Regions from separate parts of the Brevundimonas sp. NPDC055812 genome, predicted to be linked through region 1. Evidence: predicted binding sites of a transcription regulator. Region 1 holds the regulator's gene; the other holds the start of a gene.
The links. The regulator HrcA, encoded in region 1, represses chaperone genes, less so after heat shock. The targets are predictions, from matches to a motif close to GTTAGCANTCNNNNNNNNNGANTGCTAAC.
Positions count from the first base shown of each region.

Region 1 (15,640 bases):
TCTCGGATCATGAAGGAGGGGGGAGCAGACGCAGGGTGCACCGCCAGCGTCCGGCGAACATCATGCCGGATCGGCGTCGTCGCCGCCAGACACGGGCCCGGAGGGTGCGGGCGCCACGCCGTCCGCCGGATCGCATTGAAGGCTTCATCTGGCGCGCGGTTGGCTTTAGGAGTCGGGCGTCGCGTCGGGGGGCGTCGAAGAAAAGGCCGCCAATGTCACGTCCTGGACTGTCTCTGCTCCTGATCGCCTTCGTGGCCTCCAGCGCGGCCACGCCCGCCCTGGCCGACACGCGCTTCCTGTCCTTCGACGCCAGCGATCGCGCCACTCAGGCCCTGACGCGCGGGGTGACGCTGGAGGTGGAGCGCGGCTGGTTCGGCGCGACCTCGGTGAAGAACCTCTTCTCCTCCACCTCGCGCGGCTCGGCGCGGTTCGAGCGGGGCGGTCCCGATCAGGTGCGGCGCGCCCTGCCGCAGGGCGCGGCGGACGGCGGCGTCTACAGCATCACGGCCGACGGCGACGGCCGCGCCCTGTCGCGCGCCCTGTGCCCCGGCTCCGACGAGGCCTGGATCGTGGTCGGACGGGTGCGCGCGGGCCATCCCTTGACGATCGAGACGGTCGGGCGCTGGGCCGACGGCCAATACCGCCACTGCGTCAGCCTGAACTACAGCTATCGCGGCGAATGGGCGACGATGCAGGGCTCTTCGCCCGCGCGCGATGTTCCGGCGGCCTTCGGGAACAACTGAGGCGCACGTGCTGATCCGTTGGAGCCTCGCCGTTCTTCTGGGGTTGCTGGCGGGTCTGTGGACCGCACAACGAGCGGGCGATCCGACGCTGTTTCCGCCGCAGGAAGGGCAGGGGGCGATCATGGTCCATCTGCTCGACAACGGCTTTCACACCGACCTCGCGGCCCCGCGCGCGGCGCTGGCGGCCGGGGACGATGCGCTGGCGCGCGCGGTGCGCGCCCTGCCGCCCGGCGACTGGGTGCGGATCGGCTGGGGCGACGCGGTCTTCTATGTCGAACAGGGGCCGATCAGCGGGCGGCTGCCTGATGGGGCGAGAGCCTTCTTCAAGCCGGGCGGCAATCCGTCCGTGGTGATGCTGGACCCGGATATGGTCGATCCGGTGCTGTTGTCTGACGAGACGCGGACGACGCTGGGCCTGTCGCCTGCGGGCTTCGCCGCTCTGCGTGCGCGGGTGGCGGCGTCGCTGCGGCTGGATGAAGAGGGGCGGGCGGTCGTTTCGGCGCGGAGGGCGGGCGACGACGCCGTCTTCTACGCCAGCGGCGAGACGTTCTGGGTTGGGCATCTGTGCAATCACTGGACGGCCGAGGTGCTGAACGCAGGCGGCCTGTCCATGCCGATGGCCCGCAGCCTGACCTCGGGCGAGGTGATGCGGGCGGCGCGCATCGCCGAACAGCGCGCGGCGGAACTGGACTTGGACGGCGCGGGCGACTAGACCCCGCCCCTTCGCGTTTCAGAGCCGGCGTCCGATCCCCGGCGGCGCGAGCAGGAGGAGTCGGAGATGGCCCGCAAGCAACACACCCGCAACGCCAGCGGCCCGCTGGGGCCGTCGCAGCGCCAGCTGCGCGCCGGCGAACTGATCCGCCACGCCCTGGTCGACGTCATGCGCGAGCATGAGATCCACGACGAGGCCCTGGTCGGCGTCTCCGTCACCGTGACCGAGGTGCGGATGAGCCCGGATCTGCGCCACGCCACCTGTTTCGTCGAGCCGCTGGGCGCGGGCGTCGAGGCGGCCGAGACGGCAGGGCAGGAGAGCGCCATCATCAAGGCGCTGAACGAACACGCCAAATTCCTGCGCGGCCAACTGGGTCGCCGCATCGACATGAAGTTCACGCCGGACCTGAAATTCCGCCACGACGAGAGCTTCGACACGGCCAGCCACATGGACCGTCTGTTCAACGATCCACGCGTGCGCGCCGACATCGAACACGCTGACGATGAGGATGCCGGGCCTCAAGCAGCGCAAGGCGCGGTAGGCCCAGAGAAAGACTGAGTGATGGCGCGACGCAAGAAAGGCGATCTCGTCAACGGCTGGGTGTGTCTGGACAAGCCCTATGAGATGGGCTCGACCGAGGCGGTGACGAAGATCCGTCGCCTGTTCAACGCCCAGAAGGCGGGGCATGCGGGGACGCTGGACCCGCTGGCCTCGGGCATACTGCCCATCGCGCTGGGCGAGGCGACCAAGACGGTGCCCTTCATGATGGAGGCGCAGAAGGTCTATCGCTTCACCATCCACTGGGGCATTTCGACCGACAGCATCGACCGCGAGGGCGAGATCATCGCCCGTTCCGACGTGCGGCCTTCGGTCGAGGCGGTGACGGCGGCCCTGCCGTCCTTCGTCGGCGAGATCGACCAGACGCCGCCCGCCTTTTCCGCCGTGCGGGTCAATGGCGAGCGCGCCTATGATCTGGCGCGGGCGGGCGTGGAGGTCGAACTGCAGTCCCGCCGCGTGACCATTCATGAGGCGGCGGTGACGGCCGCGCCCGACGCCGATCACGTCGAGATCACGATGCGGACCGGCAAGGGCGTCTATGTGCGATCCCTGGCGCGCGACCTGGCGATCATGCTGGGCGCCGAGGGTCATGTCTCGGACCTGCGGCGCGAGCGGGTGGGGCCGTTCTCGGTCGACAACGCCGTAACGCTGGATTTTCTCGAGGAGTTGGCGCATAAGGGCGCCGCCTTTGAGGGCTTGCTGCCCGTTTCGACCGCTCTGGACGACATCCCGGAGTTGGCCGTGACGGATCAGGACGCCCTCTCTCTGAGGCAGGGACGGCCGATCGTTCTGCTCCCCCGACAGATTGAAACGCTCAAGGACCGACTCACCGCCGGTTCGCGGCTGGTTTCGGTCTTCGAGGGCGGAACCCTGGTCGCGCTCGGCAATCTCAGGGCCGGTCGGCTTGAGCCCGATCGTGTTTTCAACCTCCCCTGACGCAAACTTTCCAGTTTGCCGACAGGACACCCAACGCCCTCAACCAGCGAGCCTCCGCGAGGCGAGCGATAGGGCAAGAAAGGACTCTCGATGTCGATTACGGCTGAACGTAAAGCTGAAGTCATCGCCGATAACGCTCGCTCGACGGGCGACACCGGTTCGGCTGAAGTGCAGGTCGCGATCCTGACGGAACGCATCGCCAACCTGACCGAGCACTTCAAGACCCACAAGAAGGACAACCACTCGCGTCGTGGCCTGCTGAAGCAGGTTTCGCAGCGTCGTCGCCTTCTGGACCACCTGAACAAGACCGACAGCGCCCGCTATCAGGCGCTGATCGCCAAGCTGGGCCTGCGTCGTTAAGGCGCCCCGGTTGCGGATCGGATAATTCCACGAGGCGCGGGCGGACACGTCCGCGCCTCGTTCCGCTATTAGAAGTAGGCTTCCCGCGCGCCGCGGGTCTTACCGGCGCAACCGACGCGAGGGCCTGAAATCCGGTCCTCAATCACCCGTCCGGCCGCGATGACGCGGCCTGGCTCATGGGGACCGCAGGACTGAACGGCCTGCCGCTCCGCACACCCCCGACGGGAATACGCCCGCGGGAGACGAAAGAAGAATAATGTTCGACATCAAACGCAAGACGATCGAGTGGGCCGGACGCCCGCTGACGCTGGAAACCGGCCGCATCGCCCGTCAGGCTGACGGCGCCGTGCTGGCGACCTACGGCGAGACCGTGGTCCTGGCGACCGTCGTCTATGGCCGCCAGCCCAAGCCGGGCCTGGATTTCTTCCCGCTGACCGTCAACTACCAGGAAAAGACGTTCGCCGCCGGCAAGATCCCGGGCGGTTACTTCAAGCGTGAAGGCCGTCCGACCGAGAAGGAGACCCTGGTCTCCCGCCTGATCGACCGCCCGATCCGCCCCCTGTTCGTCAAGGGCTTCAAGAACGAGACCCAGGTCATCGTCACCGTGCTGCAGCACGACCTTGAGAACGATCCCGACATCCTGGGCATGGTCGCCGCCTCGGCCGCCCTGACCATCTCGGGCGTGCCCTTCATGGGCCCGATCGGCGCCGCGCGCGTCGGCATGATCGACGGCGAGCTGGTGCTGAACCCGGCCATCGACCAGATGGGCGAAAGCGCCCTGGACCTGGTCGTCGCGGGCACGCAGGACGCCCTGATGATGGTCGAATCCGAAGCCAAGGAGCTGTCGGAAGAGAAGATGCTCGAGGCCCTGATGTTCGCGCACGCGGGCATGCAGCCGGTCATCGACGCCATCATCGACCTGGCCGAACACGCCGCCAAGGAGCCGTTCGACTTCCAGGCCGAAGACCACTCGGACGTGGTCGCCTCGATCAAGTCGCTGGTCGGCGAAGAGATCAAGGCCGCCTACGCCCATCCGGGCAAGTATGAGCGCCGCTCGGGCGTCGACGCCGCCAAGAAGAAGGCCGCCGAAGCTCTGGTGAAGACCGACGAGAAGCCGGACGGCGTCGACTCGTCCAAGTTCTCGGCTGCGTTCAAGGAATGCGAAGCCGACGTTCTGCGTCGCGACATCATCGAGAACAGCCACCGCGTCGACGGCCGCGCCCTGGACAAGGTCCGCGCCATCGTCTCGGAAGTCGGCGTCCTGCCGCGCACCCACGGTTCGTCGCTGTTCACGCGCGGCGAGACCCAGGCCCTGGTCGTCGCCACCTTGGGCACCGGCGAGGACGAGCAGTACATCGACAGCCTGACCGGGACCTACAAAGAGTCCTTCCTGCTGCACTACAACTTCCCGCCCTATTCGGTCGGTGAAGCGGGCCGCATGGGCTCGCCGGGCCGTCGCGAAATCGGTCACGGCAAGCTGGCCTGGCGCGCCATCCGTCCGATGCTGCCGACCCGCGAGGACTTCCCCTACACCATCCGTCTGGTGTCGGAGATCACCGAGTCGAACGGCTCGTCCTCGATGGCCACGGTCTGCGGTTCGTCGCTGGCCCTGATGGACGCCGGCGTGCCGCTGGTCCGTCCGGTGTCGGGCATCGCCATGGGTCTGATTCTGGAGCCGTCGGGCGAGTTCGCCATCCTGTCGGACATCCTGGGCGACGAAGATCACCTGGGCGACATGGACTTCAAGGTCGCGGGCACCTCGGAAGGCATCACCAGCCTTCAGATGGACATCAAGGTCGCCGGCATCACCAAGGAGATCATGCAGCAGGCCCTGACGCAGGCTTCGGCCGGTCGTCTGCACATCCTCGACGAAATGTCGAAGGCGATGGAGGCTCCGCGCGCCGAGCTGGGCGAGTTCGCGCCCAAGATCGAATCCATCAAGATCGCGGTCGACAAGATCCGTGAAGTGATCGGTTCGGGCGGCAAGGTCATCCGCGAAATCGTCGAGAAGACCGGCGCCAAGGTCGACATCGGCGACGACGGCACCATCAAGATCGCCGCCAACGAGCAGGAAAAGATCGAAGCCGCCAAGGCCTGGATCCAGTCCATCGCTTCGGAGCCGGAAGTCGGCACCATCTACACCGGCAAGGTCGTGAAGGTCGTCGACTTCGGCGCCTTCGTGAACTTCTTCGGCGCCAAGGACGGCCTGGTCCACGTGTCCCAGATCGCTCTGGAACGCGTCGCCAATCCGGCCGACGTCCTGTCGGAAGGCCAGGAGGTCAAGGTCAAATTCCTGGGCTTCGACGATCGCGGCAAGACCAAGCTGTCGATGAAGGTCGTCGATCAGGAAACCGGCGAGGACATCACCGACAAGATCAACGCCGAGCGCGCTGAACGCGGTGAAGCCCCGCTGTCGGAAGACACCGGCGGCCGTCCCAAGGGCGACCGCAACGGCGGCGACCGCGGCCGTCGCCGTCGCGACTAGCCGACAGCCTCACGGTTGAAATGAAGAGGGCCTCGCTGGAAACAGCGGGGCCTTTTTTCTTTTTGGGGCGCTATCGCCCGCGACGCGGTCGCGGGCTGCTTGAGCGCGCTTTCTCTCTCCCCTTCATCGGGAGGCTGGCTGACGCGAAGCGGCAGGCGGATGTGAGCGCTTTCGCTGATAAGTCGTTGGGCTTGGTATCGCCTGGCCCTTCCCCACCCGGTCGCTGCGCGACCACCCTCCCCATGAAGGGGAGGGAGAGGGATCAGGCCGCACATTCCTTCGGCTTCTTCTCATCCGGGCCATACATGGCGCAGGAGCGGTCGATTTCGCCTTGGATCAAGATGCAGGGATTAGTGCTGTTGCAAGGCGGGCGGGTGGCGGGACTGACGGCGATGCAGCGCTCGACCAGTCGCTTTGAGCGGGCCTCGCCGATCTCGGCCAGGCAGGATGGAGCGATATCCTCGCGCTTGATGTCCCAAGCTTCGGGAATGATCGTACTGGAGGTCGGCTTTTCGACAGGGCCTGTCGCTGGCGGGGCAGCCGGCGCTGGGGCGGGCGTCGAGAGTGGCGTCGGCGCGGGTTCAGCCTTGAGCGGCGTCGCGTCGATTGGCTCTTGCGTCAAGGGGGTGTTGACGTCTGCGGGCAGCGGCGCCTCGGCGGGCGCGGGCTTGGGTTGGCCGCAAGCGGCCAGGACGGCCATCGAGGCCAGAAAAGCGGCGGCGAGGGCGGGGTGCATGAGGCAGTCTCCGTTCGCAGAAGACGGCCACCATGCCTTGATCGGCCCTCGCGGCCTAGTCCTCGAGAATTAGCGGCCGAGCGCAGCGCGCTGCAGGGCGAACAGTTCGGTGCAGCCGATTTCCGCCAGTTCGAACAGCCGGTCGAACTCGGCCCGGCTGAAGCCGCGCTTCTCGCCCGTGGCCTGAATTTCGACGATCTGGCCCGCGCCGGTCAGGACGAAGTTGCTATCGGCCTCGGCGGTGGAATCTTCCTCATAGTCGAGGTCCAGAACCGGCAGGTCGTTGAACACGCCGCACGACACGGCCGCCACCTGATCCAGAATGGGGTCGGTCGTCAGAACGCCTTCGTCCTTCAGGTAGTTGAGCGCCGAAGCCATCGCCACCCAGGCGCCGGTGATGGAGGCGGTGCGGGTGCCGCCGTCGGCCTGAATCACGTCGCAGTCGATCAGCACCTGACGCTCACCCAGCGCCTTGAGGTCGACCACGGCGCGCAAGGAGCGGCCGATCAGGCGCTGGATTTCCTGGGTGCGGCCCGACTGTTTGCCGGCAGCGGCTTCGCGGCGGCCGCGCGTGTGGGTGGCGCGGGGCAGCATGCCGTATTCGGCGGTGACCCAGCCCTGGCCGCTGTTGCGCATCCAGCCCGGCACCTTCTCCTCGATCGAGGCCGTCACCAGCACCTTGGTGTGGCCGAAGGAGACCAGGCAGGAGCCCTCGGCGTAGCGGTTGACGCCGGTTTCCAGCGTGACGGTGCGAAGTTGTTCAGGGGTGCGTTCGGACGGGCGCATGGGAATTCCTTGGAAGCGGGATGGCGCGTGCTTATCCTGAAACCATGAGCCTGTCCCGCCCTGACCTGTCTGTCGTGCGTCTTCGTCCGGCCGTGGCCGCCGACGCCGCGATCCTGATGCGCTGGGATAAGGCGCCGCATGTCGTCGCTTGCCTGACCGACGACCCCGACCATCATGAGGCGGCCGACTGGGACGAGGAGCTGGCTGCGCAGTCCGACGTCTTCAGCTACTTCATCGCCGAGGTCGACGGCCGTCCGATCGGGGCCATGCTGGACATCGACCCGGCGGGCGAACCCAACGGCTACTGGGGCGAGATCGAGCCGAACCTGCGCGCCCTCGATATCTGGATCGGCGAGGCCGACGCCCTGAACCGGGGCTATGGGACGCAGATGATGACCCAGGCGCTGGACGCCTGTTTCGCCCGGCCGCAGGTCGAGGCGGTGGTGATTGATCCGCTCAACTCCAACACCGAGGCGCATCGTTTCTATCAGCGGCTGGACTTCCGGCCGGAGGGGCGGCGCGTCTTCAACGGGACGGACGATTGCCTGGTCCATCGCCTGACCCGCGCGGACTGGGCGGCGCGGAGGGCGGGGGCATGAGCCTGCTGCATCCTTCGCCGGGCCTGGCGACGCTGGACGCGCGGGCGCGCGACATCTTCCGCCGGGTGGTCGAGACCTATCTGGAGACGGGCGAGCCGGTGGGGTCGCATACCCTGTCGCGCGCGGGCCTGGACCTGTCGCCCGCCTCGATCCGCAACACCATGCAGGCGTTGACGCAGGCGGGGCTGCTGGCCTCGCCGCACGCCTCGGCGGGGCGGGCGCCGACCCATGCGGGCCTGCGGCTGTTCGTGGACGGTCTGCTGGAAGTCGGCGACATCGGTCAGGAGGAGCGGCGCGAGATCGACGCCCGGCTAGCGGTGCTGGGCGCCAAGGGCGGCGGCCGCAATGTCGAGGAGGCGCTGGATGCGGCCTCGTCCCTGCTGTCGGGTCTGGCAGGCGGGGCGGGCATCGTCGCCAGCCCGGTGCGCGAGGCCGGGGTGCGCCATGTCGAGTTCGTGGCTCTGGGCGGCGGACAGGCGCTGGCGGTGCTGGTCGCCGACGACGGGGTGGTCGAGAACCGGCTGATGAATCTGGCGCCCGGCGTGACGCCCTCGACCCTGCAGGAGGCGTCGAACTTCCTCAGCGCCCGGCTGAAGGGCCGCCCTCTGGCTGAGGCCCGGCACGAGATGAAGGCCGAGATGGAGGCCGCCCGGCGTGATCTGGACGCCGCCGCCGCCCGTCTGGTCGAGGACGGGCTGGCGGCCTGGAGCGGAGGCGCGGGCGGCGGAGGCCACGACCGCAACCTGATCGTGCGCGGGCGCGGCAATCTGCTGCAGGACGCCCGCGCGGCCGAGGATCTGGAGCGGGTGCGCGTGCTGTTCGACGATCTGGAGCAGAAGGAACAGCTGATCGGCCTGCTGGACGACGTCGGCGCGGCCCAGGGCGTGCGCATCTATATCGGCGCGGAAACGCGACTCTTTTCGCTTTCGGGTTCCGCCGTGATCGCGGCGCCCTATATGTCGGGCCGGCAGCGGGTGCTGGGCGCCATCGGCGTCATCGGGCCCGCGCGGTTGAACTACGCCCGTGTCATACCGTTGGTGGACTATACCGCCCGGGTGCTGGGCCGGATTCTGGACGGACAAGAGACGTGAACGACATCAACGACGAGACCCGGGACCAACTCGAGCAGGACATCCACGAGGGCGAGGGTGCGCCTGAAGGCGATGAAAACGCCGTGGTCGACGCCCTGATCGCCGAGCGCGACCAGTGGAAGGACCGCGCCCTGCGGGCCGTGGCCGAGGCCGAGAACGTCAAGCGCCGCGCCGAGACGCAGCAGAACGACGCGCGCGCCTACGCCATCCAGCGCTTCGCCAAGGATCTGCTGGGCGTGGCCGACACCCTGGAGCGCGGCCTGGCGGCGGCGCCCAAGGATGCGGACGGTCCGGCGGCGGCCATGGTCACGGGGCTGGAGCTGACGCAGAAGTCCCTGCTGTCGGCCTTCGAAGCCAACGGCCTGACCCGCGTCGATCCCGCGCCGGGCGACGCCTTCGATCCGCACCTGCATCAGGCAATGATGGAGCAGCCGTCGGACACCGTGCCGGGCGGCGCCGTCATCCAGACGCTGCAGCCGGGCTACGCCCTGTTCGGCCGCACCGTGCGCGCGGCCATGGTGGTGGTCGCGGCCAAGGGCTCGGGCCCGGCGGCCGGCGGCGCCTACGCCGATTCGAACACGACCGGCGGGAATTTCGACGCCAAGGCCTGAGGCTTTCGCGCGCTGAAACGACGACGGCCCGGCGCCGACGCGTCGGGCCGTTTTCCTTTGCCTATAGTGCCGCTCATCCCGGCGGACGCCGGAATCCAGTGAGAGCTTCCCGCACCGCGCTTGCGGCCAAAGGACTGGGCCCCGGCGTCCGCCGGGGTGAGCGGGTGGAGAGGTCAGCTCTTCAATCTCGAGCCGAACAGTTCGAGCAACCGTCGCCAGCCGTCCTTCGCGTCCGCCTCGCGATAGGAGGCGCGATAGTCGGCGTGGAAGCCGTGCGGGGCGTCGTCGTAGAGGATGATCTGGCTGTCGGTTCGGCCCGCCGCGGCCAGGGCATCGGTCATCGCCTTGACCGTATCATTGGGAATACCGCCGTCCTGGCCGCCGTAAAGACCCAACACCGGCGCCTTGAGTTCGCCCGTCAGGTCGATGGGCCAGGGGCGGCCCGCCGTCTTCTGTTCTTCGGTGGCGTTGGCGGCGGGGGACAGGCGGCCGTACCAGGCGACCCCGGCGTCCAGCGTCGGGAAGCGGGCCATGGCCTGCCACACCACCTTGCCGCCCCAGCAGAAGCCGGTGATCCCGACCTTGTCGGCCTTGGCCCAGGACTGGGCGCCGATCCAGTCCAGCGTAGCGCCGATGTCGCCCATCACCTGGTCGTAGCCGGCGGCGGCGACGATGCGTTGGATCGCCTGCATGTCGCTGAGCGGGGCGGGATCCTGGACGCGGACGAAGAAGGCGGGCGCGATCGCCGCATAACCCGCCTTGGCCAGACGGCGGCAGACGTCGCGGATGTATTCGTGCACGCCGAAGATCTCGGACACGACGATGACGACGGGGAAGGGGCCGGCGCCTTCGGGCCGGGCGACATAGGCGGGCAGGACGAAGCCGCCGGGCGCCGGATAGGCAGCGTCCTGCGCGATCAGGCCGGCCGCGTCGGTGGCGATGGGCTGGGCCGACTGGCTGAGGGCGGCGGGGGCGTAGGCGGCGAAGAACAGCCCGCCCGCCGTCGCCACGCCCAGGCTGCGGCGGCTGGGGGCGATCTGGTCGAGGCTCAGGCCCTCGGGCCGGGTGATCAGGGTCATCTCGGGTCTCCGGGTCGGCGCTGTGGAAGCGACGACAGTGCCTCGGCTTTCCCCGTCCCGTCGAGTCTTTCCGGCCAACCGGCCCTCGTCAGCCCGCGACCCGCAGCGTCAGGTTGACCCGCCCGCCGCCGGGCAGCAGCAGCGACGAACCGGTCAGCAGCCGGTCGATCCCGTGGCGCGCCAGCCGCGCCGGGCCGGTCAGGGCGCAGACGTCGCCTGAGGCCAGGCGCACGCTGGCGGTCGCGCCGCCCTCGGCGGGGCCGAAGCGGAACACCGCCGTGTCGCCTAGCGAGATCGACAGCACGGGCGCCGTCAGGTCGCGCTCGTCCCTGTCCTGGTGCAGGCCCATCTTCGCCTCGTCCTGATAGAGGTTGATCAGGCAGGCGTCGGGCGGCGTCGGCCAGCCGGTCAGGGCGTCCCACAGGCTCAACAAGCGGGCTGGAACGTCGGGCCACGGCGCGCCGGTCGCCGGGTGGGTCGGCTGGTAGCGATAGCCCTGTCGGTCCGACACCCAGCCCAGGGCGCCGAAATTGCTCATCCGCACCGAAAAGGGCCGCCCGCCCGGGGTGAGCGGGCGATAGAGGGGCGCCGTCTCCAGCCCCTGCCGCACCTCGGCCAGCAATGCGGCCTGTTCTGCGCCGTCCAGCAGGCCGGGCCACAGGCGAAACCCGGGCAGGGCGGTCGGGACTTCCCTCGGTCTTTCTTTGGACGCTTGCGGATCGTTTGGCGGGAACATCGGCCGAATTTAGCGGCGCCGCGCCGTCTTGTCCGCCATAAGGCGCGGAATCGGTGCGGAAGCGGGTGGAAGGCCTTGCAGCCCCTGCGGTCTTTCCCATATCCGAGCCAATCCGACGATAACCCCCTTTTCGTTAGGGGTTTGTCCGCCGACCCCATCCACCGCCGAACCGGGCGTCGTCCGGCGAGGCACAATCTCAAAAGCCCAACTGGGGGCGGTCACGCGCGGCGCTTGATGTTACGAGGCCGCCGCATCGCCCGCCGCAAGGAGTGAAAAAGACAAGCCCATGGCCAAGATCATCGGCATCGACCTCGGCACGACCAACTCGTGCGTCGCCGTCATGGACGGCAAGAACCCCAAGGTCATCGAAAACGCCGAAGGCGCCCGCACCACCCCGTCGGTGGTCGCCATTCAGGACGGCGGCGAAATCCTCGTCGGCCAGCCGGCGCGCCGTCAGGCGGTGACCAACCCCGCCAACACCTTCTTCGCCATCAAGCGCCTGATCGGCCGCAACTATGACGACCCGGTGGTGGCCAAGGACAAGGGCATGGTGCCCTTCGAGATCGTCAAGGGTCCGACCGGCGACGCCTGGGTCCAGGCCCACGGCAAGGACTATTCACCCCAGCAGGTCTCGGCCTTCACCCTGGGCAAGATGAAGGAGGCCGCCGAGGCCTATCTGGGCGACAAGGTCACCCAGGCCGTCATCACCGTTCCCGCCTATTTCAACGACGCCCAGCGTCAGGCGACCAAGGACGCCGGCAAGATCGCCGGCCTGGAAGTCCTGCGCATCATCAACGAGCCGACCGCGGCGGCCCTGGCCTATGGCCTGGAGAAGAACGACGGTCAGAAGATCGCCGTCTATGACCTGGGCGGCGGCACCTTCGACGTCTCCATCCTGGAGATCGGCGACGGCGTGTTCGAGGTGAAGTCGACCAACGGCGACACCTTCCTGGGCGGCGAGGACTTCGACCTGCGTCTGGTCGACTACCTGGCCGACGAGTTCAAGAAGGAGCAGGGCGTCGACCTGCGTCAGGATAAGCTGGCCCTGCAGCGCCTGAAGGAAGAGGCCGAAAAGGCCAAGAAGGAGCTGTCCTCGACGACCCAGTACGAGGTCAACCTGCCGTTCATCACCATGAACCAGTCGGGCCCGCTGCACCTGAACATCAAGCTGTCGCGCGCCAAGCTGGAGGCCCTGGTCGAGGACCTGGTCGCCCGCACCATCGAGCCGTGCAAGAAGGCCCTGGCCGACGCCGGCCTGAAGGCGGCGGATATCGATGAAGTGGTCCTGGTCGGCGGCATGACCCGCATGCCCGCCGTGCAGGAAGCCGTGAAGAAATTCTTCGGCAAGGAGCCGCACAAGGGTGTGAACCCGGACGAGGTCGTGGCCCTGGGCGCCGCCGTTCAGGCGGGCGTGCTGCAAGGCGACGTCAAGGACGTGCTGCTTCTGGACGTGACCCCGCTGACCCTGGGCATCGAGACCCTGGGCGGCGTCTTCACCCCGCTGATCGAGCGCAACACGACGATCCCGACCAAGAAGGCCCAGACCTTCTCGACCGCTGACGACAATCAGTCGGCCGTGACGATCCGCGTCTTCCAGGGCGAGCGTCCTATGGCCGCTGACAACAAGGTGCTGGGTCAGTTCGACCTGATGGGCATTCCGCCGGCGCCGCGCGGCATGCCGCAGATCGAGGTCGCCTTCGACATCGACGCCAACGGCATCGTCCACGTCACCGCCAAGGACAAGGCGACCAACAAGGAGCAGTCGATCCGCATTCAGGCCAACGGCGGCCTGTCGGACGCGGACATCGACAAGATGGTCAAGGAAGCCGAGGCCAACGCCGCGGCCGACAAGGCCCGCAAGGAACTGGTCGAGGCCCAGAACGGCGCCGACAGCCTGATCCACTCGACCGAGAAGGCCTTGTCCGAGCACGGCGACAAGATCGACGAGGCGACCAAGACGACCATCCAGTCGGCTCTGGACGACCTGAAGGCGGCCCGTGAAGGCACGGAGCCCGAGGCCATCCGCGAGAAGACCAACACCCTGGCTCAGGCTTCGATGAAGCTGGGCGAGGCGATGTACGCCGCCCAGCAGGGCGACGCCGACGGCGCCGAAGGCCAACCGGCCGACGACGGCGTGGTCGACGCCGAGTTCGAGGAAGTCTCGGACACGGACGAGAAGAAGGACGCCTGAACCGGCGTCTGACGGATGTTCGGCCCCGCTTGCCAGACGGCAGGCGGGGCCGTTTCATGAAACTTGCATCATTCGACCGGGCGCCCATGTCATCAGGCAGGCCGTCGGTCATCCGCGAACGGAGCGCCTCCGTCACAAGAGAGGCCTGAAGCGGCGGGAAGTAAGAGGACGAACGCCTGATGGCGCAACGTGACTATTACGAGATTCTGGGGGTCGAGCGGACGGTCGATGCGGCCGCGCTCAAGAGCGCCTATCGCAAGCTGGCGATGGAGCACCACCCGGACCGCAACGGCGGCTCCGAAGAGTCCGTGGCCCGTTTCAAGGAGATCTCCGAGGCCTATACCGTCCTGTCCGACGATCAGAAGCGCGCGGCCTATGATCGTTTCGGCCATGCGGGCGTGAACGGCGGCGGCGCGGGCGGGGGCAATCCCTTCGGCCAGGGCGGCGCCGGCTTCCACGACATCAACGACATCTTCTCCCAGGTCTTCGGCGACGCCTTCGGGGACGCCTTCGGCGGCCGGGGCGGCGGCGGACGCCAGAACCACGGGCCGCGCCGCGGCTCGGACCTGCGCTACGATCTCGAGATCACCCTGGAGCAAGCCTATCAGGGCGCCGAGGTCGAGATCGCCATCCCGACCCTGATGGCCTGCGAGGTCTGCGACGGCTCGGGCGCCAAGGCGGGCACCAAGCCGACCATCTGCAACACCTGCGGCGGCGCCGGGCGCGTGCGCCAGGCCAACGGCTTCTTCCAGGTCGAGCGCACCTGCCCCCGCTGCGGCGGCTCGGGCGAGATGATCGCCGACCCCTGCACCACCTGCCGGGGTCACGGCCAGGTCCGCAAGACCCGCAAGCTCAGCCTCAAGGTTCCGGCGGGCGTCGACGACGGTTCGCGCATCCGCCTGTCGGGCGAGGGCGAGGCGGGACAGCGCGGCGGGCCGCGCGGCGACCTCTATGTGTTCCTGTCGGTGCAGCCCCATGAGCTGTTCGAACGCGATAACCTGGACCTGCTGGTCACGGTGCCGGTGCCGATGACGGTGGCGGCCCTGGGCGGCGTCGTGGACGCCCCCTGCCTGATTTCCGACGCCTGCGACGGCAAGTGCAAGGCCCCGGTCGAGGTGCCCGCCGGCGCCCAGACGGGCAAGACCGTCCGCATCAAGGGCAAGGGCATGCCGCACCTGAACGGTCGCGGTCGCGGCGACCTGGTGGTCGAACTGTTCGTCGAGACGCCGACCGAACTGACCGCGCGCCAGAAGGAGCTGCTGACCGAACTGGCGGCGTCGCTGGGCGAGACCCAGACCCCGCGCAACACCAGCTTCGCCGGCAAGGCCAAGCGTTTCTGGGCCGACATCCTGGGCGGCGACGCCGATAATCCGAAAGAGACCGCGTGAGCGACATCTTCCACGCCGGCATCTCCGGCGCCCGGGGCCGCATGGGCCGCGCCGTTTCGCAAGTCCTGGACGCCCGCGAGGATGTGGTGGTCGCCGCCCGTTTCGATCGCGGCGAGACCGTCGACCTGAAGCTGTGCGACGTCATCATCGACTTCTCGACGCCCGAGGCCTCGGTGGCTCTTGCGCGCGCCTGCGCCGAGGCGGGCGGGCCGGCCCTGGTCATCGGCTCCACCGGCCTGACGCCGGAGCAGGAGGCCGAGATCGAGGCGGCGGCCGACAGGATCGCCATCGTCATGAGCGGCAACTTCTCGCTGGGGGTGAACATCCTGATCGGCCTGGTCGAGCACGCAGCCCTGCGGCTGGACGCCCGCGACTGGGACATCGAGGTGCTGGAGACCCATCACCGGCGCAAGGTCGACGCGCCCTCAGGTACGGCCCTGATGCTGGGCGAGGCGGCCGCCAACGGCCGGGGCCGCGATCTGGAGGAGCTGCGCAGCGCCCCCTATGACGGCATCACCGGCGCCCGCGAGCCGGGCAAGATCGGTTTCGCCTCCCTGCGCGCCGGCGGGGTGATCGGCGAGCACACCGTCATGTTCGCTTCGGAAGACGAGATGCTGACCCTGTCGCAT
Region 1 covers NZ_JBSHDX010000005.1:230,266-245,905, forward strand. The annotation lists gene ACWGL1_RS10660 (hypothetical protein) at 213-743, shown strand; gene ACWGL1_RS10665 (DUF2459 domain-containing protein) at 751-1,455, shown strand; gene rbfA (30S ribosome-binding factor RbfA) at 1,522-2,013, shown strand; gene truB (tRNA pseudouridine(55) synthase TruB) at 2,017-2,949, shown strand; gene rpsO (30S ribosomal protein S15) at 3,040-3,309, shown strand; gene pnp (polyribonucleotide nucleotidyltransferase) at 3,566-5,794, shown strand; gene ACWGL1_RS10690 (hypothetical protein) at 6,057-6,530, opposite strand; gene rph (ribonuclease PH) at 6,600-7,316, opposite strand; gene ACWGL1_RS10700 (GNAT family N-acetyltransferase) at 7,361-7,915, shown strand; gene hrcA (heat-inducible transcriptional repressor HrcA) at 7,912-9,006, shown strand; gene grpE (nucleotide exchange factor GrpE) at 9,003-9,617, shown strand; gene ACWGL1_RS10715 (dienelactone hydrolase family protein) at 9,791-10,696, opposite strand; gene ACWGL1_RS10720 (alpha-ketoglutarate-dependent dioxygenase AlkB) at 10,785-11,432, opposite strand; gene dnaK (molecular chaperone DnaK) at 11,719-13,623, shown strand; gene dnaJ (molecular chaperone DnaJ) at 13,803-15,011, shown strand; gene dapB (4-hydroxy-tetrahydrodipicolinate reductase) at 15,008-15,640, shown strand, end outside.

Region 2 (15,640 bases), 190 kb from region 1:
GATCCGTTCGGGCCGCCGGGTTCGAGACCGAGCGCCTGGAACTGCTGCGACAACCATTCAATAGTGCGGTCTTCGCCGGGCGTGACCGGGGCGCGACCTTCGAACTCATCGGACGCCAGCACGCGGGTGGCTTCGTTCAGTCGGGCCGGGTCGATGCGACCGGTCTGGGCGAGCGCAGAGGTCGAACACATCAGGGCGGCGATCAGGCCGACGGCGGCGGAACGGGCGAGGGTCATGGGCAAGCTCGGCGTTTGGACGATTTGCGCCACGCTGCCCCCTGAGACCGCGGCTGTCGACCCCGAAAGGCCTCAGCGCCCGTCCAGCCAGACGCGTACGCCCTCAGCCGCGACGACGCCCGAGGCGAAGGCGGCCTGCAGCAGATAGCCGCCGGTCGGCGCCTCCCAGTCCAGCATTTCGCCTGCTGCAAAGACGCCGGGCCGCGCCTTCAGCATCAGATGTTCGTCCACGGCGTCCAGCGCCACGCCACCGGCCGAGGAGATGGCGCGGCTCAGGCCCTGCACGCCAGTCAGGGTCAGGGCGACGCCCTTGATCCGGGCGGCCAGTTCGGCGGGTTCTGCGGACAGGGGGCCGCCTTCGCGCAACAGGGCCACGGCGGCGGCGTCCAGTCGCGCCGCCTTGCGCAGCCCGTTCGATAGACTGTCCTTGCCGCGTGGTTTCGACAGGCGCTGGGTCAGGGCCTCGACGCTCAGGTCGGGCCGCAGGTCGAGCGTCAGCGCGGTCGATTCGTTGTGCTCCACCGCTTCGCGCAGATCGGCAGACAGGGCGTAGATTCCGCCGCCCTCGATCCCATAGGCGGCGATCATGGCTTCGCCGCGCACGGTGCGGTCGCCGTGCGTCAGGGAGACCCCTTTCAGCGGCGTTCCGGCGAAACGGTCGCGGAAGATCGGCGACCACGCGACATCAAAGCCGACATTAGAGGGGCGGAAGGGGGCGACGGCGGCGCCCGCCTCTTCTAGCGCCGGAACCCATGCGGCGTCCGAGCCCAGCTTGGCCCAGCTGGCGCCGCCGAGGGCCAGGATCACGGCGTCCGGGCGCTCGATCCGCTGGCCGTCGGGCGTATCGAACGTCAGGTCGCCGTCACGCCAGCCGGTCCAGCGCGAGCGGGTGCGAATCTCGACGCCCAGCCTTTCCAGCCGCGCCAGCCAGGCGCGCAGCAGGGGCGAGGCCTTCATCGCCTTGGGGAACACCCGTCCGGATGAACCGACGAAGGTCGGCTGGCCCAGCCTCTCGACCCATGCGATCAGATCGGCGGACGAAAAGGCGTCCAGCCATCCCTTGATGCGCGCCTGAGCGGCGGCGTCATAGCGGTTCAGGAACGGCTGGAACGGCTCCGAATGGGTCAGGTTCAGCCCGCCGCGCCCGGCCATCAGGAATTTACGCGCGACCGAGGGCATCCGCTCATGCACGACGACGCGCAGGCCCGCCTGAGCCAGACGTTCGGCGGCCATCAGCCCGGCGGGACCGGCGCCGATTACGGCGACTGTGGAGGGGGAGCGCGTCATCGACGCCTTCCTAGCCGGAATGACCGCCGCGGCCTATGCTGGCGGACATGAGCGTCGCCTTTACACGGGAAGAAGATCTGGAAGCCACGGCGGCGGACCTGCCGGACCGGCCGATCTCGCCCCATCCCAACCTCGTCACGCCGCAGGGCCTGGCCCAGATCGAGGCCGAGCTGGCGGCTGCGCGCGCGGCCTATACGGCGGCTCAGGCGGCGGGCTCCATCGAGGCTGACCGCACCGCCATGGCGCGGGCGACGCGCGACCTGCGCTACTGGTCGGCGCGGCGGGGCACGGCCCAGCTGGTCGAGGCGCCGCCGGACGGCAAGGTGCGCTTCGGCGACACGGTGACGATCGAGCGCGAGGACGGGCGCACTCAGTCCTGGCGCATCGTCGGCGAGGACGAGGCCGACCCGACCCAAGGCAGCGTCAGCCACGTCTCGCCCCTGGCCCGCGCCCTGATGGGCAGGCGCGAGGGGGATGAGGCGACGGTCGCGGGCCAGTCGGTCGAGATCGTCGCCATCAAGGAAGGCTGAGAAGCGTGAAGGCTGGGGGGCGGCTTCAGTAGCCGCCCGCGCCCTTCTCCTTCGCCACCGGCTGGAAGTCGCGCACGAAGCGCTCCAGCAGGCGCACGCTGTAGCCCGCCGAACCGGCCGGCTTGACGTCGTTGGCGGCGCCGAAGGCCATATTGGCGATGTCCAGGTGCGCCCAGGGCGTCTCCGGCCGCGCGAAATAGCCGATGAAGTGAGCGCCGGTGCCCGCGCCGGCGCCGCCCTCGCCCGAGTTCTTGATGTCGGCGATGGTCGAAGAGGTCGCCCGCACATAGTTGGGATGCAACGGCAGACGCCACAGGGTTTCGCCGGTGGCGTCTCCAGCGGCCTTCAACTGATCGGACAGGGCGTCGTGGCGGCTGAACAGGCCCGCATAGTCGCCGCCCAACGCGCCGCCGACCGCGCCGGTCAGGGTCGCCACGTCGACGATGGCGGCCGGGTTCAGCGTCGTGTCGGCCCAGACCACGGCGTCGGCAAGAACCAGACGGCCTTCGGCGTCGGTCGAGATGATCTCGATGGTCTTGCCGTTCATGGCGGTCAGGACGTCGGCCGGGCGGATGCCGCCGCCGTCGGGCATGTTCTCGGCCAGGGCGGCGACGGCGACCACGTCCACCGGCGCGCCGCCCTTGGCCAGGGCCAGGACCGCGCCGACGACGCTGGCGGCGCCGGACATGTCCATCTTCATATTGCCCATGCCCGAGCCGGGCTTCAGCGAGAGGCCGCCCGAATCGAAGGTGATGCCCTTGCCCAGCAGGGCGATCGGACCGTCGGTCGCAGCGCCCTGTCCGCGATAACGCACGACCAGAAGGCGCGGCGGGCGGCTGGAGCCTTGGCCGACGCCCAGCAGGGCGCCCATGCCCAGGCGCTGCATGGCTGGCACGTCCAGTTCGGTGATCTCGACCCCCGGCACGCCGGCGAAGGCGGCGCGGGCGCGCTCGACGAAGCTTTCGGGATAGACGACGTTGGCCGGCTCGTTGGACACGTCGCGGGTCCAGGCCATGGCTTCGACCAGGGCCGCGCCGCGACGATAGTGCGCCTGGGCGTTCGCGGCGTCATCGGCCACAACGGTCAGGGCGCCGGGCGCCGCGCGGTCGCGACCGGTGGTGACATACAGGTCCGAGCGGTAGTGGCCGATGCCCAAGCCAGTCGCCAGTTCAGAGGCCATATCCGCCGACAGGCCCGAGGTCAGGGCGGTCAGGGTGCCCGGCTGGCTGTTCAGCACGCGGCCCGCGACGATCCCGGCGGTCTGGACGTCTGCGGCCTTGGGCGCTTCGCCCAGACCGACGATCAGGATGCGGTCCCAGCCGCCGACGCCGTGCAGGCTCAGGGTCTGGCGCGCCTTGTAGTCGAAACGTGCGGCGCTCAGGGCTGCGGCGATCGCCTGACGCGTTCCGGCGTCCAGAGCTGCGCCGCGCGCGGCCAGATCAGCTTCCGAGCCCAGCGGCAAGACGAGGGAGCCCGATGGCGAAGCGGCGGCGGCGAAGGTCACGGCGCGCGCCTGTGCGGGCGCAGCGCGCGCGGGCCAGTCGGCGTGCTCGGCGGTCGGCGCCGCGCGGCGCGCTTGGGCCTCAGCCGGAACGGCGACGCTCAGACCGGCGGCGGCGATCAACGCGGCGGCGGCGAAGGACGGAATACGGGTGGTGCGGCGCATCGATCAGGGCCCCCTCTGTGACGATGAAGGCGCCTTTATGGGCGGTCGTATCGCGCCGGGGCAACTGTTCCGCCGGCTGAAGGGAACCGGGCGCGACGCCTTGTCGCGCTTGTCGCGCGCTTGGGGTCGCGCCCGGCGGAACGGCGGCCGTCAGCAGGCCGCCCGACGCGGGGGCGCCGGGCAGGGTCGGGCCCTGAGGCGGACTTCGCCGGTCTCTCGGCGTGAAAGGCGGCGCGCGTCGAGCAGGGCGCCGATCCAGCCCCACGCGGGTTCCTTATGAGTGCGGTAGATGTGGTCCATGACTTCGTCCTCCTTTCTGAGAAGGTCAGGATGGCGCATGGTGCGCCGGGTCACAAACGAGACGATGACGCCGATTCATAAGGCTGACTTATGTCCGATCCCCTTTCCCGTATTCCGGTCGACGCCCTTCGCGTGTTCGAGGCGGCGGCGCGCCTGCTCAGCTTCACTCGCGCAGCTGAGGCTCTCGGCATGAGCCAGGCGGCGGTCAGCTGGCGCATCCGCGACCTGGAGCAACGGCTCGAGCGGCCCCTGTTCACGCGCGGCACGCGGCAGGTGGCCCTGACGCCCGAGGGCGAGCGACTGGCTACGGCCGCGACCGAGGCGATGACCTTGCTGAGGCGGGCGGTGGCCGAGGTGGTTGAGGCGGACCAGGGCGTATTGGCCGTCACGACGCTGCAGACCATGGCGACCCAATGGCTGGCGACGCGGCTGGGCGCGTTCCAGTTGGCCAATCCCGACCTGGCCGTGCGGGTCGACACCAGTTCCATACTGTCCAATCTGGGCGCGGACGGGCTGGACGTGGCCTTGCGCTTCGGCTCGGGCCGGTGGCCGGGGCTGGAAAGCCGCTTTCTGATGCCGGCCGTCTTCACGCCGGTCTGCACTCCGGCCCTGAGCGACCGGCTGGAGCTGAAGTCGCCTGCCGATCTGAAGCGCGCCCATCTGATCGGAGAGCCCCGCGAATGGGCCGCTTGGTTCGCCGCCGCCGCCGTGGCGCCCGCTGACGCCGGAGCGCCGCCCAGGCTGACCGCCGACAATCAGGCGATGGAGGTGGCGGCGGCTTTGGGCGATCAGGGCGTGGCCCTGGGCTCGCCCATCCTTTACGGCCGCGAGCTGGAGCGCGGCTTGCTGGTCCGGCCGTTCCATCAGACCGTCGCCCTGGCCGAGGGTTATTGGCTCTGTTACCCGTCGGGCCGACGCCTGGTCCCCAAGATCGCCCGCTTCCGTGACTGGATTCTGGACACGGCCCGCGCCGACCCGGCGGTGGTCGAAGGCGCGCGGCTGGCGGGACGCGAGGTGGGTGAGGCGGGAACCTAGCGCCAAAAAGAAAGGGCGGGACCTTTCGATCCCGCCCCTCCGTCGTCTGAGCTTTGAGTTGCCGGACTTCCTTAGAAGTCCATGCCGCCCATACCGCCCATGCCGCCCATGTCGGGCGCGCCGCCGGCCGAAGCCTTCTTCGGCGCGTCGGCGATGGCGGCTTCGGTCGTGATCATGATGCCCGCGACCGAACCGGCCGAGGCCAGAGCCGAACGGACGACCTTGGCCGGGTCGATGACGCCCATTTCCACCAGGTCGCCATACTGTTCCGTCTGGGCGTTGAAGCCGAACTCGGCCTTGGCCGACTCCAGCACCTTGCCGACCACGATCGAGCCTTCGACGCCCGAGTTTTCCGAGATCTGACGGATCGGAGCCTGCAGGGCGCGGCGGACGATGTTGACGCCGGCGTTCTGATCGGCGTTGTCGCCTTTCAGACCGTCCAGCACCTTGGAGGCCTTCAGCAGGGCCACGCCGCCGCCCGGGACGATGCCTTCATCGGCAGCGGCGCGGGTTGCGTTCAGGGCGTCGTCGACGCGGTCCTTCTTTTCCTTCACTTCGACTTCGGTCGAGCCGCCGACGCGCAGGACGGCGACGCCGCCGGCCAGCTTGGCCAGACGTTCCTGCAGCTTCTCGCGGTCGTAGTCCGAGGTGGTGTCCTCGATCTGGCGCTTGATCTGGCCGACGCGGGCCTCGATGCCGTCCTTCTCGCCCGAACCTTCGACGATGGTGGTGTCGTCCTTGGTGATCTGGACCTTCTTGGCCTTGCCCAGCATGTCGAGCGTGACCGTTTCCAGCTTGATGCCGAGGTCTTCAGAGATGACCTGGCCGCCGGTCAGGATGGCGATGTCTTCCAGCATGGCCTTGCGGCGATCGCCGAAGCCCGGAGCCTTGACGGCGGCGACGCGCAGGCCGCCGCGCAGCTTGTTGACGACCAGGGTCGCCAGGGCTTCGCCTTCGATGTCCTCGGCGATGATCAGCAGGGGACGGCCCGACTGAACCACGGCTTCCAGCACCGGCAGCATGGGCTGGAGCGAGGTCAGCTTCTTCTCGTGGAGCAGGATGAGCGGTTCTTCGAGGGAGACCTCCATCTTGTCCGGGTTGGTGATGAAGTAGGGCGACAGGTAGCCGCGGTCGAACTGCATCCCTTCGACGATGTCGACGGTGGTTTCGGCGGTCTTGGCTTCTTCGACGGTGATGACGCCTTCGTTGCCGACCTTGGCCATGGCCTGGGCGATCAGGTCGCCGATTTCAGCGTCGCCGTTGGCCGAGATGGTGCCGACCTGGGCGATTTCCGAGTTGTTGGAGACCGGCTTGGAGTTCGACTTGATCTCTTCCAGCACCGCTTCGACAGCCTTGTCGATGCCGCGCTTCAGGTCCATCGGGTTCATGCCGGCGGCCACGGCCTTCAGGCCTTCCTGAACGATGGCCTGGGCCAGGACGGTGGCGGTGGTGGTGCCGTCGCCCGCCTTGTCGTTCGCCTTGGAAGCGACTTCGCGGATCATCTGGGCGCCCATGTTCTCGAAGGCGTCTTCCAGCTCGATTTCCTTGGCCACCGAGACGCCGTCCTTGGTCGAGCGCGGGGCGCCGAAGGACTTCTGGATCACGACGTTGCGGCCCTTCGGACCCAGGGTCACCTTGACGGCGTCAGCCAGGACGTTGACGCCCTTCAGCATCTTGTCGCGAGCGTCGGTGTTGAACTTTACGATTTTAGCGGCCATGCGGGCTGCTCCTATCTATAAGATTTTACGTTAGAATTCCGGAAACCCAGGACGCGTCTTACGACAGCACGCCCAGGACGTCGGATTCCTTCATGATGATCAGGTCTTCACCGTCGATCTTCACTTCGCTGCCCGACCACTTGCCGAACAGGACGCGGTCGCCGGCCTTCAGTTCCAGGGCGACGAACTTGCCGTCTTCGTCACGGACGCCGGGGCCCACGGCGACGACTTCGCCTTCCTGGGGCTTTTCCTTGGCCGTATCGGGGATGATGATCCCGCCCTTGGTCTTGGATTCTTCTTCAACGCGCTTGACCAGCACGCGGTCGCCGAGCGGACGAAACGCCATCTGAGTAACTCCCGTTAGGATGTTGGTTCCAGCCCTCGGAGCCCACGACTTTGGCAGTCGCCCTCCCCGAGTGCTAACGACCGGGGAGTTAGGCAGGGGGGCGGGGGGCGTCAAGGGCGAGGCGGACTGAAATTCGGCGCCTTGATGAAGCGAAAATGAACGGGCGCCCCCGGGGTCGTTCAGACAGGCTTCGCTAAAGAGGGGACAACGGATCAACCGGCTTTCGAAAGGAGCCCGCCATGAAGACCCTGTTCAAGATCGGCGCGGGCGCTATCGCCCCTGCTCTGGTTGTGACGATGCTGGCCACGACTCCGGCCGCGGCCCAGAACTATCGCGACCGCGATCGCGACAATACCGGCCGTGACGCCGTCCTTGGCGCTGTTGTCGGCGGCGTGGCCGGCGCCCTGATCGGCCAGGGCGACGGACGTTATGTCGCGGGCGGCGCCCTGGCGGGTGCGGCCCTCGGCGCGGCCTCGTCCTCGAGCAACGACGACTGCAGCTATTACCGCGGCGGTCGCTGCTACCGGAACCAGGGCCACTGGGAGCGCGAACACGGCATCAACAGCCGCGACGGCTATTACAACGGCCGTTACGAGCGCAACAACGGCCGCTATTACCGCGACGGTCGTTACTGGCGGAACCACGGCGAGTGGCGCAGCTATCAGAACCGCCGCGATCGCGACTACCGCTATGACCGTCGCTGGTAGGCGAACGGCGAGATGAAGAAAGGCCCGGTTTCGCGACCGGGCCTTTTTCATGGAGGATTCAGTCGGATTGAGCTTTGCGCGCCTTGCCGATGAGGCCCAGGTGAGTGACCTCGAAGGCTTGCGGAGACTTCAGGCCATAGCCGAGCGCACGATCGAAGCCGATATGCGCCAGCCAGATCAGGCTGAGCGCGATCGCCGACGGCGCGGAGATCAGCAAGCCCGCGCCGGCCAGCAGCAGCGGACCGATCAGGCTGTGCGCCAGATTATAGCTCCAGGCCCCGACGCGCGGCCCGGCCAGGTAGCCGGCGAAGGATAGGTCCGGCGCCAGGAAGAGAATGGCGAACAACCCCCAACCTCCGCCCTCCTGGCCGAAACGCCCATAGGCCAGGGCGGAGAGGGCGAGCAGGGCCAGACCCTCGAGCCTCTGCCAGGCGGGGGCGACGACGGTCACGCCGTCAATCGTCGCAGCAGGTCGGCTGTCGAAGGGTCGAGGTTAGAGGAAGGCGCGCCGGCTTGGGCGTCCTTGAGCACGGCCTTGGCCAGGGCCTTGCCGAGCTCCACCCCCCATTGATCGAAACTGTTGATGTCCCACAGGGCGCCTTCGACGAAGGTCTTGTGCTCATAAAGGGCGATCAGGGCCCCGAGGGAACGGGGCGTCAGCGCTTCCATCAGGATGGCCGTCGACGGGCGGTCGCCGGGGAAGGTCTTGTGCGGCGCCAGACGGTCGGCCTCGGCCTCGGATGCGCCCGAGGCGAGCAGTTCGGCGCGAGCCTGGCCCTCGGTCTTGCCCTGCATCAGGGCCTGGGCCTGGGCCAGGGCGTTGGCCCAAAGCGGCGTCGAAGACGCGTCCTCGCAGGTGCGGCCGACGATGACGAAGTCGAGGGGAACGACCTGCGGTCCCTGATGCAACTGCTGGAAGAAGGCGTGCTGGCCGTTGGAGCCGGGTTCGCCGAAAACGACGGGACAGGTCTGGCGACCGACGGGCGAGCCGTCGCGGCGCACCCGCTTGCCGTTCGACTCCATCTCCAACTGCTGCAGGAAGGCGGGCAGGCGACGCAGGGCGTGGGCGTAGGGCGCGACGCTGCGCGCCGGGCGGTTCAGGCCGTCCACATTGTAGATGTCGGCCAGCGCCATGAGCACCGGCCCGTTCCTCTCCAGCGGCGCCTCGAGGAAATGCCGGTCCAGTGCGGCGGCGCCGCCGAGGAATTCCTGGAACGCCTCCCAGCCCAGGCCGATGACGCAGGACAGGCTGACCGCCGACCACAGGGAATAGCGGCCGCCGACCCAGTCCCTGAAGGCGAAGGTGCGGCCGCATCCGAAGGCCGTCGCCTTGTCCGGCGCGGCGGTCACGCCGATGAAATGTCTGGCCATCCCCTCGGCGGGCAGGGCGGCGGCCAGCCACGCCTTGGCGGCCTCGGCGTTGGTCAGGGTTTCCTGGGTGGTGAAGGTCTTGGAGACGACGACGATCAGGGTCGTCTCGGGCTCCAGTCCGATCAGGGCCTCGGCCATGTCGCGCGGATCGATGTTGGCGACGAAGCGCAGGTCGATGGCCGGATCAAGCGGGCGCAGGGCGTCCCAGATCAGTCGAGGACCCAGATCGGAGCCGCCGATGCCGATATGGAGCACCGTCCGGATGGCGCGCCCGGTCGCGCCTGTCTCATTTCCGGACCGCACCGCTTCGGCATAGGTCTTCATTTCGGCGCGAACGGCCTCGACCTCGGCCGAGACCGGCTCGCCCAGGGCTTGGAAGTCCGCGCCGTTCGCCGCGCGCAAGGCCGGGTGCAGCACTGCACGGCCCTCGGTCAGATTGACGGCCTCGCCGTTGAACAGGGCCGTGCGGCGGCCCTCCACGTCGCAGGCGCGCGCCAGGGCCAGGGCTGCGTCCAGGCCGGCGCGGGTCCAGCTTTGCTTCGACAGGTCGATATGCAGGCCGGCCGCCTCCAGCGTCAGCCGCGCCAGACGATCCGGGTCGGCGGCGAACTGATCCTGGATGCGGGCGCCGGCGTCCCGGCGGGCGGCGGCTTCGAGTTCGGCCCAGGCGGCGGCGTGCGGCATCATCGTCTCCCCATGGCGGTTCGGTGCGGTTGGCCCGACGCTTGCAGGCTCTGGTGTACGGCTCAGGCCGAGAAGAGTTCAATCCAGGATCGGGTCAACAAGGGTTTCCTTTGGAAGCGCCGCGGCCCGCTCCCTTGTGAAAGGCACGCCATGTCCTGCGGAATAGCCCTCGCTGTCGCCCTGATGCTGGCCGATCCCGCCGTCGCCGAAGCGGCGGCCCTGCCGCCGGTGGCGCCCGCCGCGCCGGTCTCGGTGGCCCAGGAGCCCCTGTTCGCCGATCTGGTCGCCCGGTCGGGCGCCCTGAAGTCGATCGTCGACGGCTGGATGGCCTCGGGCGAGGCGGACCGGGCCGGCTTCTTCACCGGCGCGGCCTATGCGGCGTTCAAGACCCAGGCGACGGATCTGGCCCAGCGCGACATGCAGGGGCATCTGATCCTCAAGGAACGCGGCACGGATAACGACCTGAAGTGCATCCTGCGCGGCATTTCTGAAGACATCCCGGTCAAGGTCGCGGCGGTGGAGACGGCGCCCGATGCGGCTGCACGCAAGCTGGCGCTCGACGAGCTGTCCTATCTGCTGAACGACAACGTCGAGGTCATCACCTCGCCCCCTCAGCCCGCGGCGTAGCCGCCGGCTGAGGCCTGATTCTGTTCTTGGGCCTGCCGCGCTTTGCGCGACTTGGGGCCCGATTAGGGGAGGTTGGTTTCCGCGAGGAATCCTCAGCCCTCCACGGTCTCGGGGTATTTGATGGCGCAGCCGTAGGGCGCGGCGTAGGCGGTCTGGACCGCGCGGCCGGCCTTGGCGTCGGCCAGGGCGGCGCGAACGAAGTTGTTGGCGCCGTCCAGATCTTCCACCTTGTTGGTCGGCCGATCGTCGATGCCGCCGACATAGATCAGCCGCCCCTCGGGGTCGATGATCCGCATGTCGGGCGTGGTCTTGGCGTCGTAGCGCTTGCCCACCTCGCCGGTCGGATCCAGCAACAGATGGGTGAAGGCGGCCTGGTGCTTGGCCTTCCAGGCTTGCGCTTCCTCCCCCTCGACGAAGCCCTGGGTTCCGGGCGACGAGGAGATGATGGTCAGCCAGACCACGCCGTCGGCGGTCGCCTCGCGCTGCAGGGCCTGCATGGCTCCGCTGTAGTGCTTCTTCACGAAGGGACAGCCTTCGTTGGTCCATTCCAGAACGACCGTCTTGCCGCGGAAGTCGGCCAGCGATCGCTGATGTCCCTCGGCGTCGACCAGGGTGAAGGCGGGGGCCGTTTCGCCGGGGGCTGGCGCTTCGATCGCCTCGGGGGCGACAGCGGCGGTCTCGGACCGCTCCGGCGATGCGGCGGGTTGCTGCTGGCAGGCGGCGAGCAGCAGAAGAGAGGCGGAGGCGGCGGTCAGCAGGCGGAACATGGCGGTCTCCTTGGGATGAAAAGTCAGCGGTCGGCGGCGTCCTTCAGGGCGTCGACGGCGACGCCCTCGGTCAGCAATTGCGGCAGGATGCGCGGCTCGGCCCGGCCCGGCGCATAAACGAGGTAGAGGGGCACGCCCGAGCGGCCGTGGCGTTGCAGCTCGGCGGTGATGGCGTCGTCGCGGCGCGTCCAGTCGCCGACCAGATAGACGGCGTTCGCCTGCTCCAGCGCCTCAGTCGTGCGGGTCGAGGACAGGGCGGCGCCCTCGTTGAGCTTGCAGGTCACGCACCAGTCGGCGGTGAAGTTGACCAGGACGGGCCGTCCCTCGGCCAGGGCGGCCTTCACCGCCTGTTCGGACCAGGGCTGGGAGGGCAGGCGGGTCGAGGCGCTGTCGCCGTCCGACGCGGCGGGCGCGGCCTTTCCGGCCAGGACGCCGAAGCCCAGGGCCGCGATCAGGGCCAGGAGGGCGGCGATCCCCGCAGCCCGCCCCTTGCCCGGCGCGGCGGCCTGGAAGCGGCCGTAGAGCCATAGCGCCAGGGCCAGCATCAGTCCGGCGCCGAACAGTAGAGCCAGGGCGTCGGCGGTCTGGCGGCCATAGACCCAGGCCAGCCACAGGGCGGCGCCGTACATGGGGAAGGCCAGCAGATTGCGCAGCGTCTCCATCCACGGGCCGGGCTTGGGCAAGCGGGCCAGCAGGCGCGGATTGAGGCTGATCAGCACATAGGGCAGGGCCAGGCCCAGCCCCAGCATCAGGAAGACCGACAGGGCCATGGGCCAGGGCATGAACAGGGCCGCGCCGAGCGCAAAGGCCATGAAGGGGGCGGTGCACGGCGCGGCGACGACCACGGCCAGCACGCCGGTGAAGAAGGCGCCCGCTGCGCCGGGCAGGCGCGCCAGCGGGCCGTGTCCGGCGCCTTGCAGGCCTGCGCCGACGTGGAAGACGCCCGACAGATTCAGCGCCACCGCCAGCATCAGCAGGGCCAGGGCGGCCACAACGCCCGGCGACTGCAGCTGGAAGCCCCATCCCAGGGCCTGACCGCCCGCCCGCAGGGCCAGCAGCGCCCCGGCCAGGACGAGGAAGGTCGCCAGCACCCCGGCCAGGAAGGCCAGACCGTCGCGGCGGGCTTCGACCGGTTCATGGGCGGCGCGGCTGAGCGAGGCGGCCTTCATCGCCAGTATGGGGAAGACGCAGGGCATCAGATTCAGGATCAGCCCGCCCAGCAGGGCGAACAACGCCGCCTTGCCGAAGTCGGCGAACCCGGTCGGCGCGGTCGCTGCGGCCTGAACGCCCTCGCCGTCGCCGATGGCGCCCTCGCCCGCGACGCCGGCCAGGGCCGCGCCGGGTTCGGCCGTGATCTCCCAGGCGCCCAGATCGGTCGACAGGACGCCGCCGATCGGCCCGTTCAGCCCGTTGGTCGTCAGGCCGCGCCCCGCGGGGACGCTGACGGTCAGGCCTTGCGGGCCGCGTTCGCCGGATTGGGCGGCCGCGTGGTCGATCACGCCGCCTTCGAACGGATAGAAATAGGCCCATTTCGGCGCGGCGCCGGTCAGCGGGCCGCCGACGGCCGTCAGGGTCAGCCTGCCGTCGACCAGGGCGGCGCGGGCCTCGATCCCGGCGGGGCGCGGGGCGTCGGCGACGACGTCCTGGATCGCCTGGCCGAAGCGGGCGTCCAGCGGCGCGGCGCCGTCGCGCACCGGCAGATCGAGCGCCAGGTCGAGGTCTTCGGGCACGCACATCTCGTCGCTGCAGACGTAGAAATGGGCGGTGACGCGCAGAGGCAGGCTCCGGCCGGGCTGGGCGTCGGCGGGAATCTTGATCGGCACGGGCAGGAAGACCGTGCCCGAATAGCCGTAGTTCATCAGGCTCTGCAGCCGCTGGCGCTCGGGCAGGGGCCACAGGATGTCGCCTGGCTTCAGGCCGGTCGGCAGGGCCCAGGTCAGGGTCGTCGGGCCGCCGGAATCGCCCTGGTTGCGCCAATAGGTGTGCCAGCCGGGCTCAATCTTCTGGCGGATGGCGACGACAGCGGTCGAGCCCGGGGTCGCCCAGGCTCCCATGGGGACGAGTTCGGCCTCGATCCTTTCGGTGCGCTGGGGACCAGGCGCGACGGCCTCCCCTCTGGCGGGCGCGGCGCCGGCGGCCAGGGCCTCGCGCAGGGCGGCCTCGGACGGGGACGGGGACGCGGACGCCGTCGCCGGCAGGGCGAGGACGAACCAGGTCAGGAGAAGAAGCAGGATGCGCAAGGGCGACGCCGGAAGCAGAACCAGGGGAAAGGCGCGACCTTAGACCCTCAGGCCCCGCCTAGCCACGCCCCGCGACGGCGGGCCGCAGCCGGCTGTCTGGCGGGGTCAGCGCGGGGCGGCGACCTCGATCAGCACCTCGGTGCGGCGACGCAGAGGGTCGTTGACGCCGCCGACGAGCGCGCCCTCGGCGCCGGCCGCTTCGATGTCGAACGCCGGGGCGGGCAGGCCGGCGCCCGCCAGCGCTTCGGCGACGGCGCGGGCCCGTTGTTCGGAAATGGTCAGGTTGGCGGCGGCCGTGCCGCTGCGGGCGTCGGCCAGGCCGGTGACCTTGACGTGCTTGATCTGGCAGCCCTGAAGCTGGGTCGCGGTCATGCCGATGGCCTGGCGGGCGGCGTCGGTCAGGGTGGCGCGGTCGGGCGTGAAATAGACTTCGAACCGCTTGTCGGCGCAGGCGGCCGGGTCGCTGACCAGGTCGCTGCGCTTCTTGTAGCCGCCGGTGGCGGCGCACCCGGCTACGGTCAGGCCGGCGGTCAGCAGAACGACAGCGGAAATGAGCTTCATGTCAGGCCCCTCGCGCGCGCCGTGCGGCTCGCGCGCCCTCCAGCAAAAAGGGCGACCCGCGCCATGCGGATCGCCCTTTCAGATTGTCCCGAAAACGCTTCGGGCGCCAGAGGCTAGACGCCGGGATCAGTAACGGCGTTGGCCGTTCTCCCAGTAGCACTCGGTCTGGCGGTTATCGTAGCAGTAGTAGTAGCGCCCCTGGTTGTCGCGGTAGCGCTGCTGGTTGTTGCGGTCCTGGTTCGAGCCGCGGATGGCGCCGGCCGCACCGCCCGCCAGGGCGCCGATGGCCGCGCCCGTGGCTGCGTTGCCGCCGCCGACGTTGTTGCCGATGATGGCGCCGGCCACGGCGCCCAGGCCCGCGCCGACGGCGCCTTGACGGACGGTTTCGTTCGAGCCGTAGCCGCCGCCGTAGTACGGGTCGCTGGCGCAGGCGGTCACCAGAAGTCCGGCGCCGGCGATGGCGATGATCGCCTTGTTCATGGTTCTGTCCTTCATCCCTTAGGGGGCACCCCTGAAGCTTCGATAACGCAGCCCGAAGAGGGCGGTTCCGAGGCAAAACGCTCGAAGCTTCACTTTAAATTCCAGCGCGTGGCCGCGAGCGCGGAACTGGCCGACCGCGCAGACGTTCGCCGCCCATGACAGCCGACACGCAAAACGACGCTCCGAATTTCCTGAACCTCCTGGACCCCGCCGCCGCCTCTCAGGATGAGACGCCGCGACCGTTGACGCAGGCGGTCCGACTGGAACGGGTCATCATCCTGGTCAATCCGCTGTCGGGCGGCGTGGGGGCGCAGGCGGCCGACGAGGCCGCCGCCCTTCTGGCCGTCTATCCGCTTCAGGCCGAAGTGGTCGTGCTGGAGGGGGCGCGGATCCCGGATCAGATCGGCGAGGCGCTGGAGGCGCGTCCGGACGTCCTGTTCATCCTGGCGGGCGACGGGACGGCGCGATCGGTGGCCGCCCGCGCCGGGTCCGACGGGCCGCTGATCGCACCCCTGCCCGGCGGCACCATGAACATGCTGCCCAAGGCGCTTTACGGCACGGGGGATTGGAAGAAGGCGCTGCGCCTCGCGCTGGAGGAGGGCGCCCCCCTGGCCGTGGCCGGCGGCGAGGTCGAGGGCGAGGCCTTCTACTGCGCGGCGATCCTGGGCTCGCCCGCCTTGTGGGCTCCGGCGCGCGAGGCCATCCGCGAAGGCAAGTTGAAGATGGCCTGGACCTACGCCCGCCGCGCGCTGAAGAAGGCCTTTTCCGGCCGGGTGCGCTATGCGCTGGACGGTAGCGAGCGGGAGAGGGCTGAGGCCCTGGTGCTGATCAGCCCGTTGATCTCCAAGGCGATGGACAAGTGCGACGGGCTGGAGGCGGCGGCCATGAACACCGCCGACGCGGCCCAGGCCTTCCGCCTGGCTGCGCACGCCCTGTTCGACGACTGGCGCCAGGATCCGACCGTCACCACCCGAGGCGCCCGCAGGATCGAGGTGGAGGCCCGGTCGCGCATTCCCGCCGTGATCGACGGCGAGCCGATGCTGCTGGGTCGCGAGGCGGCGGTGCGGTTTCTACCGCGCGCCTTC
Region 2 covers NZ_JBSHDX010000005.1:40,051-55,690, reverse strand. The annotation lists gene ACWGL1_RS09780 (M28 family metallopeptidase) at 1-236, opposite strand, end outside; gene ACWGL1_RS09775 (NAD(P)/FAD-dependent oxidoreductase) at 309-1,523, opposite strand; gene greA (transcription elongation factor GreA) at 1,571-2,053, shown strand; gene ACWGL1_RS09765 (leucyl aminopeptidase) at 2,079-3,719, opposite strand; gene ACWGL1_RS09760 (LysR substrate-binding domain-containing protein) at 4,110-5,054, shown strand; gene groL (chaperonin GroEL) at 5,126-6,772, opposite strand; gene groES (co-chaperone GroES) at 6,831-7,118, opposite strand; gene ACWGL1_RS09745 (hypothetical protein) at 7,358-7,825, shown strand; gene ACWGL1_RS09740 (DUF4260 domain-containing protein) at 7,884-8,276, opposite strand; gene pgi (glucose-6-phosphate isomerase) at 8,273-9,883, opposite strand; gene ACWGL1_RS09730 (hypothetical protein) at 10,031-10,507, shown strand; gene ACWGL1_RS09725 (thioredoxin family protein) at 10,600-11,274, opposite strand; gene ACWGL1_RS09720 (protein-disulfide reductase DsbD family protein) at 11,298-13,514, opposite strand; gene ACWGL1_RS09715 (OmpA family protein) at 13,620-14,075, opposite strand; gene ACWGL1_RS09710 (YMGG-like glycine zipper-containing protein) at 14,202-14,555, opposite strand; gene ACWGL1_RS09705 (diacylglycerol/lipid kinase family protein) at 14,711-15,640, shown strand, end outside.
Region 2: a site for HrcA is predicted at 7,168-7,196, ahead of groES (co-chaperone GroES). Genes of this name have one in related genera too.